Regions from separate parts of the Paenibacillus sp. sgz302115 genome, predicted to be linked through region 2. Evidence: a T-box and tRNA genes for the amino acid it is inferred to sense, from the RefSeq annotation. Region 2 holds a T-box; the other holds one or more tRNA genes.
What was found. The T-box of region 2 lies ahead of leuS (leucine--tRNA ligase). A T-box ahead of a tRNA ligase gene usually reads a tRNA of that ligase, here a tRNA-Leu.

Region 1: it encodes a tRNA-Leu, which carries the amino acid that the T-box ahead of leuS (leucine--tRNA ligase) is inferred to sense. The anticodon was not compared.

The regions. Positions count from the first base shown of each region.
Region 1 covers NZ_JBVYOK010000007.1:111,360-118,711, forward strand. The annotation lists gene AC0LWN_RS15600 (CpaE/TadZ family protein) at 1-1,034, opposite strand, end outside; gene AC0LWN_RS15605 (stalk domain-containing protein) at 1,298-2,485, shown strand; gene AC0LWN_RS15610 (thiol-disulfide oxidoreductase DCC family protein) at 2,566-3,015, opposite strand; gene AC0LWN_RS15615 (hypothetical protein) at 3,094-3,372, opposite strand; gene AC0LWN_RS15620 (glutathione peroxidase) at 3,660-4,139, shown strand; tRNA gene AC0LWN_RS15625 (tRNA-Leu) at 4,296-4,378, opposite strand; gene AC0LWN_RS15630 (helix-turn-helix domain-containing protein) at 4,462-4,827, opposite strand; gene AC0LWN_RS15635 (XRE family transcriptional regulator) at 4,976-5,173, shown strand; gene AC0LWN_RS15640 (PAS domain-containing protein) at 5,210-5,842, shown strand; tRNA gene AC0LWN_RS15645 (tRNA-Leu) at 5,931-6,013, opposite strand; tRNA gene AC0LWN_RS15650 (tRNA-Glu) at 6,142-6,216, opposite strand; gene AC0LWN_RS15655 (ABC transporter substrate-binding protein) at 6,380-7,352, opposite strand, start outside.
Region 2 covers NZ_JBVYOK010000004.1:193,383-200,734, forward strand. The annotation lists gene bglS (beta-glucanase) at 1-584, opposite strand, end outside; gene AC0LWN_RS11320 (AI-2E family transporter) at 783-1,850, shown strand; T-box leader at 2,221-2,486, shown strand; gene leuS (leucine--tRNA ligase) at 2,888-5,338, shown strand; gene comER (late competence protein ComER) at 5,442-6,290, opposite strand; gene AC0LWN_RS11335 (ComEA family DNA-binding protein) at 6,431-7,051, shown strand; gene AC0LWN_RS11340 (deoxycytidylate deaminase) at 7,209-7,352, shown strand, end outside.

The sequences.
Region 1 (7,352 bases), on a different contig from region 2:
TAAGGTAGGACGGCATCAATTCTGATTTCCACAGGCATAGCCCTGTCATACGTTGAATCCGCTGCGAAATTCATAACAAATCTGCTCTTGTCCGGCACCTCCTGCAGCTTGCCTGAATTCGGATTGCTGCAATGTCCGAGCCACCTAGCCGTCTTATACAGACTGGCCTCATCATTCCTCAGCACCCACAGCAGAATGCCGCATCTCTGCAAAACAGCCTGGGCCCGTTCCTCCTCAATGCTTCCGGTATCTACAATTACGACATCATAGCGTCCCGCTGCAGACAGCCGCTCCAATAGATCCAGCGTATCCGCAAGCGACATCTGCAGCATTTCCTTGAAATTCGCTACAGGTCTGAAGGAATCACTCCGAAGGCTGTCCTGCCGCACAGTATATCTTTCCAGTGCAAGCCTGTCCGGCGCGGCCTCCCCCCCCTCTCCTCCGCTTGCCTTCAGTTCATACAGCAGACGTTCCAGCCCGGGGGAATTTCCAGCCGGCATCCGCAGCACCAATGCACTGCTGTCCACACTTTCCAGGTTCAGATAAAAAACCGACAGTCCCAGTCCGCCAAGCTGCTTGGCCAAATTCAGCGCAAGCGTGGTTTTGCCGCTGCTTCCGCTAGCCGAGACCACACCCAGAAGCAGCGTCTCTTCCTTCGGAATGGAGGATGCCCTGCTTCGCTTCACATCACATAACCGGAGTATGGACTCCAGCAATGACGGCAGCGACTGGTATTTGGCAATAACCTGACCGCCTGCCAGACTCCCGTGCTGCTTGCCCGAAATCTCCCCGGCTTCGCTCAGAACCGCCCACGGAACCGTGCTTCTCCCTTCCACGAGCCAAGCCTCGATAAAAGAAGGATCGCCTACAACAGCATCGGGAACCTCCTCTCCCTTCATAAATTCCACAAAGGTATCCAGCCGGCTAAACGCCGTGATCCGCAGCATTCCTCCATACTCGGTATGGTGGATGTAATGCAGTAGTGGCTCAATATATTGACTCTCCCGCACGGCGAGCACGATCCTTGCCGCCATATAACCCCTCTCCTTTCCGCATAAAAGAACGCAAAAAAAGCACCGCCAATAACCGTGAGATACGGTTACTGAACGGTGCTTCCGTTACTATTCCTATAATTTACAGCTATAGTAGCATATATATAAGAACACAGCAATAGCTTTTTTTAAAATTGTCGTTTTATAGCCTGCGCAGTACCTTCCATTATCCGTCACTTCCCTGTATAATTCATACGTCCATTATTTTCCTGAAACTAGATCATAACAAAGGAGCACATCTCATCATGAAGCTAGTACCTGGTTTTCTTGCCGTACTCACCTTGTCCGGTGCCATCAGCCTTTCGGCAGCCGCCGCAGAGCGGCCCATCACAGTCCAGATTGATCAGCAGAAGCTGAACCTGACCACCAATGCACCGGTTAAAGATCACGACTCCATCCTCATTCCTATGCGGCCCATTTTTGAGAAACTGGGGCTGAACCTGGTGTGGAACGCCAAAACAGGCACCATTACAGCAGCAAAGGAAGGCCTGACGATCACACTGCAGATTGGCAGCAAAAAAGCGAGCGTGAACGGAACCGTTAAGCAACTGGCAACCGCTCCCAAAATGATCAACAATGTCACCTACGTGCCTCTGCGTTTTGTCAGCGAAGCGACAGGAAACAGCGTCACCTGGAATGCAGCAGCAAATACCGTTGAAATCAAAAGCAATCAGAGCAGCGCGGACACCAAAGGGATTGCGGAGCTTTTCGACAAATATGTCACCTACTCCAACAAGGGCAATTCCGAAGGCTTCATAAGCCTCATTGATCCGAAATCACCGCTTGCCGCAGCCGGTCCACAGCTCAAGCAGCAGATGAATACCTTCACTACCACCACAGCGATTGTCCAGATGGACATTATTGATGTGCAAGCCAAGGAAGCGACCGTACATACCATTGAAACGACAGACAAAGTCAGCGGCCCCTTCATGCTGAACTCGAAAGCGGAGTATGTATATTCTCTTACCAGGAATGCAGATAACTCCGGCTGGCAGATCAGCAGCATCCAAATCAAAGGAATCCAATATATCCTCCCGGATGCTATGCTGAAAGCGGATATTACAGTTCCAAAAGCAGATGAAGATCAAATTAAGGCCACGCTGCAAGCCAACACGGATTTTACCAACAAAGAAGACCTGGACGGCATGCTGTCCACCATTGACGAAACTTCCGCAGCCTACGAGCAAAACAAGCAGACCTATAAACAGATCTTCCAGGCCTATGATTTAGAGACAACCGTGGAGTCCTCCAAAATCATTAGTTATTCAGACAATGAAGCCGCAATATATACCGTAGTTACAGTTAAAAAGCTAAAAGGACCGCAGTTCAACGATTCCCGGGTCAAAGCCGTCACCACGCTGAAAAAATCGGCGGACGGCAAGTGGAAGCTGGTTCAGACCTACAACATCAATGCTGAAGCGCTGACCAAGTAAGGCGAACTGATCTTTTTCCCGTCAAAAAACAAGCAGGCCCCAAACCCGGGGTCTGCTGTTGTTTTTTTCATCAATGCTTCTCACAGAAACCTCCGGCGGATCTCCGGTGTCGGCACCAGACACTGCTCATCACGGCCAAACCAGCGGTAACGGTTCCTGGCTACAAACCTGTACAGGGCATCACGCAGCGGGCGGGGGACAATTATGAATATATACGCAACCGGCCACGGAAATCGCAGCCTGCGGGCTATCCGCAGCACTGCAGCAGACTCTGTATAGCACACTCCGTTCTCAAGCAGCACTACCGTACTCAGCACCCCGGGCGTAAGCCCATTCGCAAGCATCAGTTCACGGGAAATCTCGCTCTGCAAAGGGGCGAATAGAAATCTGCCCTTGGGATCACGCGGAATAATGAACCGGACCAGCCCCTGGCACAAATGACACACCCCATCAATCAGCACAACGGACTTGCCCTCTATAGCTGTAATCCGTTCTTCCTCCAACGTCCCCCACCCCTTTCTGATAATCATAGTATATCCCTGAGCGCTCCTCTTAAAAAAACAAAAACGCGGGATAAGCTCCCGCGCCATCGCAATCCGTCCATGTAATTATTCGGCAATCGCCTTGTCAATCCATTCATTCCCGATCATTTGCCCTTCGAAATCAGCGGTGAAGGCTTCCATACATCTGCAGATAAAATCTTTGCGGCAAACCGGACAAGGCGTCTTGAGCAGGCGGCTGATGTTCGTCATTTTCCATTCCGGAAACCGATTGTAGAACGCGCGGCACTCCGTTCCGTCAGCGAGCTTAACAATGAACTCGTATAATCCTTCCTTATCATTGCTGCTGGCTTTGGTCACATTCGTAATATTCGGTCTATAAGACATCTTCATCACCCATTATTTAAATTTTTGGTAGTAAATAGCACACGCGACATTAACAGATACTTAGACATAGTAAAGAATTTTAGGGGTGATGTCAACCAAAGCACGCTCTCCCGCCAGCTATTTATTATTCTTCCTTATTTCCACGTCTCTATTTAGACATTATTCCCAGGAACATACCCCCATAGCCTTCCTCAGAGTTCAATATTTTCATGAGCTGGCGACTTGATTCTTGAAATAAATAGTGTACAATTAAATTGTTATAAATATATGTACGGGAGGTATGAATCATGAGTATTTATGATTTTGAAGTGAACACCCTGCGGGGCCAGGAAGAAACGCTCTCCAAGTACAAAGGCAAAGTGCTGCTCGTAGTGAACACAGCCAGCAAGTGCGGATTTACACCTCAGTATAAAGGTCTTCAAGAAGTGTACGATAAGTTCAAGGACCGCGGTTTTGAAGTGCTGGGCTTTCCAAGCAATCAGTTTGCCGGACAGGAGCCTGGAGACAGTGAGGATATCGCCGAATTCTGCGAAATCAACTACGGTGTAACCTTCCCGATGTATGAAAAAATTGATGTAAAAGGCGATGAAGCGCATCCGCTGTTCAAATACCTGTCCAAGGAAGCGCCTGGCGTTCTGGGCTCGAAGAGCGTTAAATGGAACTTCACCAAGTTTCTGGTGGACCAGGAGGGCCGTGTGCTGAAGCGTTTTGCCCCGCAGACCACTCCAGATCAGATTGAAGCGGACATCGCCAAACTGCTGGGCTAATCTCGGGCCGCCACACGCCAAAAGATACTCTTACGCGCGGCCCATTGCCGAGTGCGAAGAGTATCTTTTTTTGCAGACAATATGCCTGCCGCCAGTTGTTAAAATACATATAAAAAAAGCCCTTCTCACGAAGGGCTTTGCTGTGTTCTTACTATATGCGGTAGAGAGGACTCGAACCTCCACGAGCGTACGCCCACTACCCCCTCAAGATAGCGTGTCTGCCATTCCACCACTACCGCGCGGTGTGTTTTACATTAAAGCAATGTTTGAGGGCAACATTCAATATTATAAAACGTTTTTCGCAAAAAGTAAAGCAGCCCGTTTAAGAATTTTCTTCCGATTCTTTTTGCTTGCGGTATTGGGTAAAAGCGATGTATTCCTTAATGAAATTCTGCTCTTCCGACTTCAATCCATCGGTTTGGCAATTCAATTGCCGCATTTGGCCAAAAAAATAATCCTCTGAGCCTTCACGCACCATCTCAGGTGTCTTCTTCCCCAGGATCAGCCAATCCAGACTCACATGGAAAAAAGCCCCGATCTCAATCAGCTTATGCGTTCCGGGTGTTGACTTGCCACGCTTCCAATCTCCCATATTGCCTGTGCTGATATTCAACTGTTCACAGAAGGATTTCTTGGTCATTCCTTTTTGCTTAATCAGATATTCAATTCGTTCGTATATGGACTGCATCGGTCAACCGCCCTCCACTCAATTTTAAAAAAACACTTATTTACGTAATTATTATTGAAAAATGACGTAAAAAAGTATATAATTAACTATTATTATTCCTTATCCCATTATATCATACGGCTGGATAGTCGATAAGAGGTGAGCCCTTGTGAACAGCAAACGTCCTATTACCCCCTACGGCTGGGCAGTCAAACAGCGGCTGACGGAACTGCATCTGGATCAGAAAAAATTTTGCGAAATTTACGGAATCCCGCCTTATCGCCTCTCCAACCTGATTCACGGCACACGCAGAGCAGAACGGTACAGGCGCCAGGTTTCGGAACTTCTGGGTCTGCCTCCATCTTAGCTTTTCATCCGGTGTGATCTCAAGGAGCGATTACTTTTGCCACAGAGCTTGTCCTTTACCCCAACCCATTCCCTTCTATCGCTGCCTGGGAACATACTCGTTACGGGCAGCAATGGAGTTATTCTGTATGCCAACGCCAGTTGGATCGAATACAGCCAGTTCTATGGCCTCTCCCCTGACACTGAATGGATTGGCGGCAATATCTTAGAAGTGTTTCAAGAGCTTATTGCCTATCCGGGTATGACCGCAGCGCTGAGTGAGACGCTTCAGGACGTTGTACAGGGTGAGCGCCTGATTTCCAGCTCTGAGCTGGTGATCAGAACGGCCAATAAAGGCAGCAGGGCCGTCCGGCTGGATATATTTCCGCTTCTGACCGCGCAGCCCGCACAAGGCAGAAACCTTGTCCTCTCCCTCCATGATGCCGGTCCTGCCGCCGGAAGAGGCCATATTCAGCCGGTTAGAGCCGTCGCTGGCACCCGCTTGAGCACAACGTATCATCCTCTCATTCCAATCTGTGCTTCCTGCAAATCGGTCCGTAGTGCCGAAGAGGAATGGATCACGCTTGAGCATTTCCTGCAGCACCAGCTCTCCTTGCAGTTCACCCATGATATCTGCCCGGACTGCATCCGGCAACTATACCCCAAATACGCCGCAGCGCTGGAGCATTAAGCGGGCTCCAGTTCATCCATCCCTGCTTAATACCAAAAAAGCCACCCCTATCAGATACTCTGATTAGGAGTGGCTTTGTGTCAATGGATGCGGTAGAGAGGACTCGAACCTCCACGGGTATACACCCACTACCCCCTCAAGATAGCGTGTCTGCCATTCCACCACTACCGCATATACTAAGAAGAAATGGTGACTCGTATGGGATACGTTTCACACTACGAAACGATTGCGAAGTATTCCTAACGATGTCAATGCTCCAACGAACCTCTGGGTTCTCATCCCAAAACTCGAAGAAGAAATGGTGACTCGTATGGGATTCGAACCCATGTTACCTCCGTGAAAGGGAGGTGTCTTAACCCCTTGACCAACGAGCCATATTAACAAGTATGTCCTTGTCACAACAAAAATGAGTATATCAAACTCCGAGGATTTTGACAAGATGTTTTTTGGGAGAAGTTTTTTGCAGGCGCAGCAAAGAAAATACGGAGGGCATCAAGCCCTCCGCAATAGACCAACCGGACCCCTGGATTTTAACTTTTAAGGATTGACCTTGGTTTCGAAAGTTTGTTTTCCGTCGACGAATTTCAGAACGACAGCCGCTTTAACCGGGTCATGGGACTCGTTCAGCGTAATTTTGCCGGTAGCCAGCTGCAAATCCTTGGTCGCTACCAAAGCGTCCTTGATCTTGGCAGGGTCAGCCTCACCCGCACGGGAAATTGCATCGGCAACCAGCTTCAGCGCATCGTAGCCCAGAGCTGCCATGCCGTCCGGCACCGCGCCGCCATTGGCTGCTTTGTAGGCGTCAACGAAAGATTTGACTTCTGTGGCAGTATCCTCCGGCGAGTAGTGATTGGACATGTAAGTGTCCTTCAGCGCATCTGCGCCAGCGATTTCCGCAAGCTGCGGGGAATCCCAGCCATCGCCGCCCAGGAACGGAGCAGTGATGCCCATTTCACGGGCCTGCTTCAGGATTTTACCCACCTCTTCATAATAGCCCGGCAGATAAATAACATCCGGGTTGGCCTCCTTGATACGTGTCAGCACGGCTTTGAAGTCGGAATCCTTCTGCTGGTAAGACTCTTGGCTCAGCACCTCTCCGCCTTTGGACTTGAAGGTTTCTTCAAAAAACTTCTGCAGACCTTTGGAATAGTCACTCGAAGTATCGGTGTAGATTACCGCTGTTTTGGCTTTCAGGGAGTCTGTTGCAAAGTTTGCCATAACCTGCCCTTGGAAAGGATCAATGAAGGCCGCGCGGAACACCCATTCATTCACTTTGCTGGTACGTTCGTCAACCGTAACCTTAGGGTTGGTAGCTCCCACTGAAACGAGCGGAATTTTCTTTTCTGTGGCTACAGGAACGATCCCCAAAGTATTCGTAGATGTGGAGGCTCCGATGATCGTAACAACCTTATCATTGGTTATCAGCTTCTGGGCAACCTGTGTGGCTTCCTCGGATTTCGAGGCATTATCGGATACAATGAGCTCCAGCTTCTTGCCGAGGATGCCGCCT
Region 2 (7,352 bases):
GTTGCCGTATGCTTCAAGACGCCATCCACATACCATTTAATGTAGCCTGACTGCCAGTCGAAGGCGTACGTATGATATCCTTGGGAAGCGTCAAATCCAAGATCCACGATCTTCTCATGGCCGCCAACGCCGTTCGTGTAATAATTGAACTGGACCTTGGTGGTATCTTTACCCAGAAACTCGATATCAATTTCATCCCAGGGGGTCCCGTCGGAGGGTCCGGTATAGGTGAAAAAGGAGGAGACGATTCCGCTGTTCTTAGCCGGCATCATGCTGACCTCATATTTCCCATAGCCATATTTGTTTGTAGACCGATACTCTGCACCGTCAAACTTATTGTAGCTGGAGCTGGTCAGTGCAAGGCGAAGCTGCCCGCCGCTTGTAAACGAAATATTGTTTGCGCGCCAGGTGCAGTTAAACATACCTCCATTGGAATAGCCGTCGGCTTTTTGCCAGGTTGCGGAATTGAAGTAGGTTAGCGGCTCATAAAAAACGGTGGCTGCCGAAACAGACGGAGCTCCCGCCAGCAATCCGGCAAGCAGCAAAGTTAGACCTGCACCGCAAAATTTTTTCAACCTTTTCATAAAAAAGTATCCCTCCTCGAAATGGAAGCGTTTTACATTATGATTTTATTCAACTCCGATTCCGTCCACCATACCAACTTCTGAACCGGGATAACAAAAAACCAATTTTTTGTTCGGAAAAAGGTTATTTCACCTTTCTCCCACACATACTGATATTGCATGGCTTGTTCGGGGCTGCATTTAATCGGGAGGGATAACATGGAGCAATGGTCCCAAAGTAAATGGTTCCGCTGGATGATCGGAGTGCTGCTTGCCCTGATCATTTTATATTTCGTATGGCTGCTTCGCCCGATGCTGCAGGGGATCTTCGTGTTTCTGAAGGAGATTCTTGCGCCGTTTCTGGCAGCCATGATCATCTCATATGTTCTGAACCCTGTAGTCAGTATGCTGGCCGGCCGCAAAATGCCGCGCAGCGTTGCAGTGCTCCTGATCTATGCCGTATTCCTGACTTCGATTGCGGTGATTGCCATCAACCTCATTCCCATGTTCATCGAACAGCTTGAGGAACTGAATGAGCATTTGCCGGAAATGACACTGCATGCGCAGGGCCTTATGCGGAATATGAATTCAAGGCTGATCCCGCCCGGTGTGGAGCTTGGCATGAACAACTGGTTTTATCAGATGGAAAATCGTTTGGCCGAAGGCATTTCCCACTTTCTCGATAATATCGGATCGACGATAGGCGTATTGTTCAACGCATTCATCGTGCCTTTTCTTGTGTTCTATATTCTTAAGGATTTCGATGTGTTCGAACGGGCGATTGTCTCCTGTCTGCCCCGCTCACGGCGCAAGTCAATGGTTAAGCTGTTAAAAGATATTGATGATGCGCTCGGCAACTATATACGCGGACAGTTCCTCGTCTGTGTCATCATCGGGGTGCTGGCCTATATCGGCTATGCGATTATCGGCATGCCTTATGCTCTGCTGTTCGCCTGTGTGGTAGCCGTGTTCAACATCGTTCCTTATATGGGCCCGTTCCTGGGTGCGGCGCCGGCAATCGTGATGGCTTCAACGCTGTCGCTGCGTCTTGTGCTGCTGGTAGCAGTGGTGAACACCCTTTGCCAAATGCTGGAGAGCAATGTCATTTCGCCGCAGGTGGTGGGCCGTACACTGCATCTGCATCCGCTGATGATTATTTTCGCGCTGCTGGTGGGCGGAGAATTGGCCGGGATGATCGGGCTGATCCTGGCTGTGCCTGTTTTTGCGGCCGGAAAAGTAGTGATCCAGCATTTTATCACCTATTATATCCGGCGTAAGCCGGTGTAACAGCAGGGCAATCGCTTGCGGATTTTTTTAAACCCTTGCCTTCAAAATTTCAGGAATAAATAACTGAGGTGGAATTTCTCCATTTCATTCCGCTGGGTAACCTCCCCCCGGATGGTTAGTTGGAAAAACTCCACTTAATTCCTTATAAAATCACTGAATGGATGGAAATGGAGAGAATTAGGTCTACTTTTTCCATCTAATCACCAAAAAATCGGTGGAATTCGCAAATTAGGATTCCTTTTTCCACTTCATTTAATCTCACAGTTCATTTCGTAAGCGTTGCCCGGGGTGTAACAGGCAAATCATTGACTGGATAGGGTTCTTTTGTATATAATGTGGTGAATATTACTGATTTACAATCAGGAAGCATAGCAGTGCGATGAAGAGGAGTATTAATTCGTGTGACCGTTATTGCAGAGAGCCGGCGCAAGGTGCGAGCCGGTTAACGGAGAAGAGTGAACTCACCTCGGAGTAACGGCGCAAGCCGCAGGTGGCCGCAAGCTTGAAGCTGCGAAGCCCGCGCGTGAACCGTCGTCGTCTCACCCCCGTTACAGGGTGTCAAAGTGAGTGGCAGATAAAGCATATCCGCCGCTAACTAGGGTGGTACCACGGGAATTCAAACCTCTCGTCCCTAGCGATTATACGCTAGGGATGGGAGGTTTTTTTGCGGTATTGGGGCCTGGCAGGTGGCAGGCCGCCGAAGCGCCCCCCTCTGCCTGAGGCATACGAAGGCAAATCCCCGCCCCAACGGAACAGCGAGTCCAGAGCTGGTTCTTGGACTTTGCCGGCCTGTTAGGTAAAACGGGTTAGTATTTTAAATTTTTGAAGAGATAAAGGAACGGAAAGAAATTTTGGAGCTGGAGCAACGTTAGTGGCCGCCTTTATTCTCGGATTTCTACCGCGAAGAGCGGTTCAAATCAAGAAATCGGAGAATAACAGCGGGCGGAAGCCCAAACATTTCTGGTAGTGACCCTACTCTGCATATTTTTTACAAAGGCGTTTAACTAAGTAAGCAACACTCCAAGGAGGAGCATAAGATGAGCGACAACAAATTTAGCACTGAGCCTCAAGCAGGCTACCGTGCGCAAACCATCGAGCCGAAATGGCAAAAATTCTGGGATGATAACAAGACCTTCAAGACAGGCGAAGATGCGGGCAAGCCGAAATTCTACGCGCTGGACATGTTCCCGTATCCTTCAGGCGCAGGGCTGCACGTCGGCCACCCGGAAGGATATACGGCTACGGATATCGTCTCCCGCTACAAACGGATGCGCGGCTATAACGTGCTGCACCCGATGGGCTGGGATGCCTTCGGACTTCCTGCGGAGCAGTATGCGATGGATACCGGACAGCATCCGCGCGACATTACAGTTAAGAACATTGATAACTTCCGCCGCCAGATCAAGTCGCTGGGCTTCTCCTATGACTGGGACCGCGAGATCAGCACAACCGATCCGGAGTACTACAAGTGGACACAGTGGATTTTTATCCAGCTGTACAACCGTGGCTTGGCGTATGTGGCAGAGGTATCGGTCAACTGGTGTGAAGCGCTGGGAACGGTGCTGGCCAACGAAGAAGTTATTGATGGCAAAAGCGAGCGCGGCGGCTACCCCGTGGTCCGCAAACCGATGCGCCAGTGGATTCTCAAGATTACGGAATATGCAGAGCGCCTGCTTGAAGATCTGGAAGAGCTGGACTGGGAAGAAAGCATCAAGGATATGCAGCGCAATTGGATCGGCAAATCCACCGGCGCTGAGGTGATCTTCGCGATTGAAGGTCATGATGCGAGCCTGGAGGTATTCACCACCCGCCCGGACACTTTGTTCGGCGCAAGCTATTGCGTGCTGGCACCGGAGCATAAATTGGTAGACCTCATTACGACAGAGGAGCAGAAGCCGGCAGTTGCGGAATATCGTGACAAGGCTTCGCGTAAAAGCGACCTTGAACGTACGGATCTGGCCAAGGAGAAAAGCGGCGTATTTACCGGCGCTTATGCCATCAATCCGGTAAATGGCGCACAGGTGCCGATCTGGATCGCCGATTATGTGCTTGCCGGGTACGGAACGGGAGCGATTATGGCGGTACCGGGCCATGACACCCGCGACTGGGAATTCGCCAAGCAGTTCGGGCTGAACATTGTGGAGGTTGTGCAGGGCGGCAATGTCGAAGAAGAGGCCTACGCTGGAGACGGACCGCATGTGAATTCCGATTTCCTGAATGGCCTGGAGAACAAAGAAGCAATTGCCGCAATGATTTCTTGGCTGGAAGAGAAGGGCAGCGGCAAAGGCAAAGTAACCTACCGCCTGCGCGACTGGCTGTTCAGCCGCCAGCGTTACTGGGGCGAGCCAATTCCAATTCTGCATCTGGAAGACGGCACAATGAAGACCGTTCCGGTAGATCAACTGCCGCTGCTGCTGCCGGAAGTGGATTCAATCCGTCCTTCGGGCACTGGTGAATCCCCGCTGGCAAATGTGACCGAGTGGGTCGAAACGGTTGATCCCGAGACCGGCATGAAAGCCCGCCGCGAGACGAACACCATGCCGCAATGGGCCGGCAGCTGCTGGTATTACCTGCGCTACATTGATCCGCGCAACGACAAGGAGCTGTGCTCACCGGAGAAGCAGAAGGAATGGCTGCCGGTTGACCTGTACATCGGGGGTGCCGAGCATGCGGTGCTTCACTTGCTTTACGCCCGTTTCTGGCACAAGGTGCTGTATGATCTTGGCGTGGTCGATACGAAAGAACCGTTCCACAAGCTGGTGAACCAGGGGATGATCCTGGGGAATAATAACGAGAAAATGAGTAAATCACGGGGCAACGTCATTAACCCGGATGAAATTGTGGAAGCCTATGGCGCGGATACGCTTCGTGTCTATGAAATGTTCATGGGGCCGCTGGAAGCCACAAAGCCGTGGAATGAAAAAGGTGTAGAGGGAATTCACCGCTTCCTTTCCCGCGTATGGCGTCTGTTCGTGAATGAGGACGGCAGCATCAGTGCCAAAATCACCCCAGACGGCGGCACTGACGAGTTCAAGCGGACTTGGCATAAGACGCTGAAGAAGGTTACCGAAGACTTCGAGCATCTGCGCTTCAATACGGCGATCAGCCAACTGATGATTTTCATCAACGATGCTTATAAGCAGGAAACCTTGTCCACCGAAGCGGCAGAGCATTTCGTACAGATGCTGTCACCGCTTGCGCCGCATATCGCAGAAGAGCTGTGGCAACTGCTCGGACACGAAGGCAGCATAAGCTATGTAGTATGGCCGGCTTATGATGAAGCCTGGACGGTGGATGCCGAGGTGGAAATCGTCGTACAAGTAAATGGTAAAATCGTACAGCGCGCGCTGATCGCGCAGGATATGAGTCAGGAAGATATGCAAAACCATGCATTGTCGCTTCCGAATGTGAAGGCGGCAGTCGAGGGCAAAACCGTACGCAAGATCATTGCGGTTCCCGGCAAGCTGGTTAATATTGTAGTGGGTTAAGCGAAGAACGCAATTCTGCCCGCAGCAACGGAGTTATCCGTGCTGCGGGCTTTATTGGTTTAAGGCAGCTTTGAAGGCAAAGGGCCGGCGTTGTGGCGGGGTGTTAGCGGTCTAGCGGAGTTTGAATGATGCCGCCCTTGCCGAACAGAATGTCGAGCTTATCGACATCTTCATCGTATTTTTCATGTGTTGTGGTGGTCAGGCGTTCGAAAACGCCGTCGAGACTGGTGCGCAGATGGTTCAGCGCTTCCGCTGTAATGCCGCCGCGCACGGCTACCCGCTCTTGCAGCTCCTGCGGAGTGAATCCGCCTTCTGTCAGCAGCTTGCCTGTACCGAGCAGCATTTCACCGGCCAGCCGGGTAAGCAAGGCTTCTTCTATGCCAGTGGCTTCTACCGCAGCTTCAATCCACCGCTCAATGAAATAGCTGATGAACGCAGGGCCGCAACTGGAGAAATCCGAGGCAATCCGGGTATGCGTCTCCTGTATTTCCAATGGAACGCCTATGAAAGACAACAGATGAAGCAGCAGTAGCCTGTCTTTTTTATTAATTCTGCTGCCAAATATGCAAAGTGAAGTCCCGCTTTTGACAGAGTGGGTGATGCTGGGGATAACTTTGGCAATTTTGGATGGCAGAGCGGATTCCAAGTGATAGAGCATCACGGGGCTGGTGATGGAGACAACAATTTGCTCGCTGCGCAGGCATGTTGAGATTTCCTCTGTCAGCGTTTTGAATTCCAGCGGTTTTACACATATGAAAAGGATATCGCTTCCGGCCGCGATCTCTCTGTTGCTGCCAATGGATAGGCCTGGATGGCGTTCTTGAAGCTGCAGCAGTTTGTTCTGGCTGCGGTTGCCGGCAAGCACATCGCACGGCTCAAGTGCTCCCGAAGAAAGAAAGGCGTCGATGAGCAGACTGCCCATGCTGCCTGTTCCGATAAATCCCACCTTCATCCTAGGGTACCTCCTTTCTGATGTCGCTATTGCTTGCAGCAGTACTCTTCGTTAAGTGTATGCACAGGAGTCTTGGACAAATGACAGGTTTTAAGCGGATTATTGAATAAAATTCCAGTTTATTGTAGGAGGAGAGCTTCATGAACAAAAGAATACTGGCTTTGGTCATTGCATCCGGACTGCTGGGCGGCGGGCTTGTGTGGGCAGCGGACCGCGAGGAGGACAGTGGTATTGCTGGCTGGAAGACACTCAATGCCAGCATGGCGCAGGCTCTAGGCTCAGCGGACAAGGGGGCGGCGGTGGCTGCGGCTGGCGGGAATAGCGTGGAGGAGAGCAGCAAGCTAGGCGAGGAGCGCGGGGAGAAGGGGGCAGGCACAGGGAAGGAAGGTAGCGCAGGGAAGGAAGATGCAGCATCCACAGTGGCGGAAGCTAATGCTGCGAGGAGTGGCGGCGCAGAAGCGGTATCACCGCCAGGAAATGGCGCAGGGACGCCTGTTGCTGGAAGCAGTGCAGGAGCGGCGGCCAGTGCCGGAAGTGGAGGCGCTTCTGCAGGCCAAACATCCGTGGACGGCAAAATTAACGTCAACACAGCGGATGCTGCTGCACTGATGAATCTGCCGGGAATCGGTGCGAAGAAGGCGCAGGCGATTATAGATTACCGCAGCAGTAAGGGGGCTTTTCGCAGCTTGTCTGATTTGGGTGAAGTGAAGGGAATTGGGCCGAAGCTGCTGGAAAAGCTGAAGCCGTTGGTGATATTCTGAGAGTGACCGGATAGATTCAAAGCAATGTTGGCAGTGGGCGGCTGGCTCTGCTTCAATGTATTAGCGGCTGTAAGCTGTGCAACCATTGTCCTAGTGGAAGCTTGCTGCAATATGCTACAATAATGATCAACTATTGAAGGGAAAGTGGAGATTACTGATGACTGTAGCCTACCGTAAGAATTGGGATACTTATTTCATGGATATTGCCTGCATGGTCTCCACACGCTCGCGGTGTCCCCGCCGCCATGTTGGCGCCGTGCTGGTGCAGGGCAAGAAGCTGCTGGGCACTGCTTACAATGGA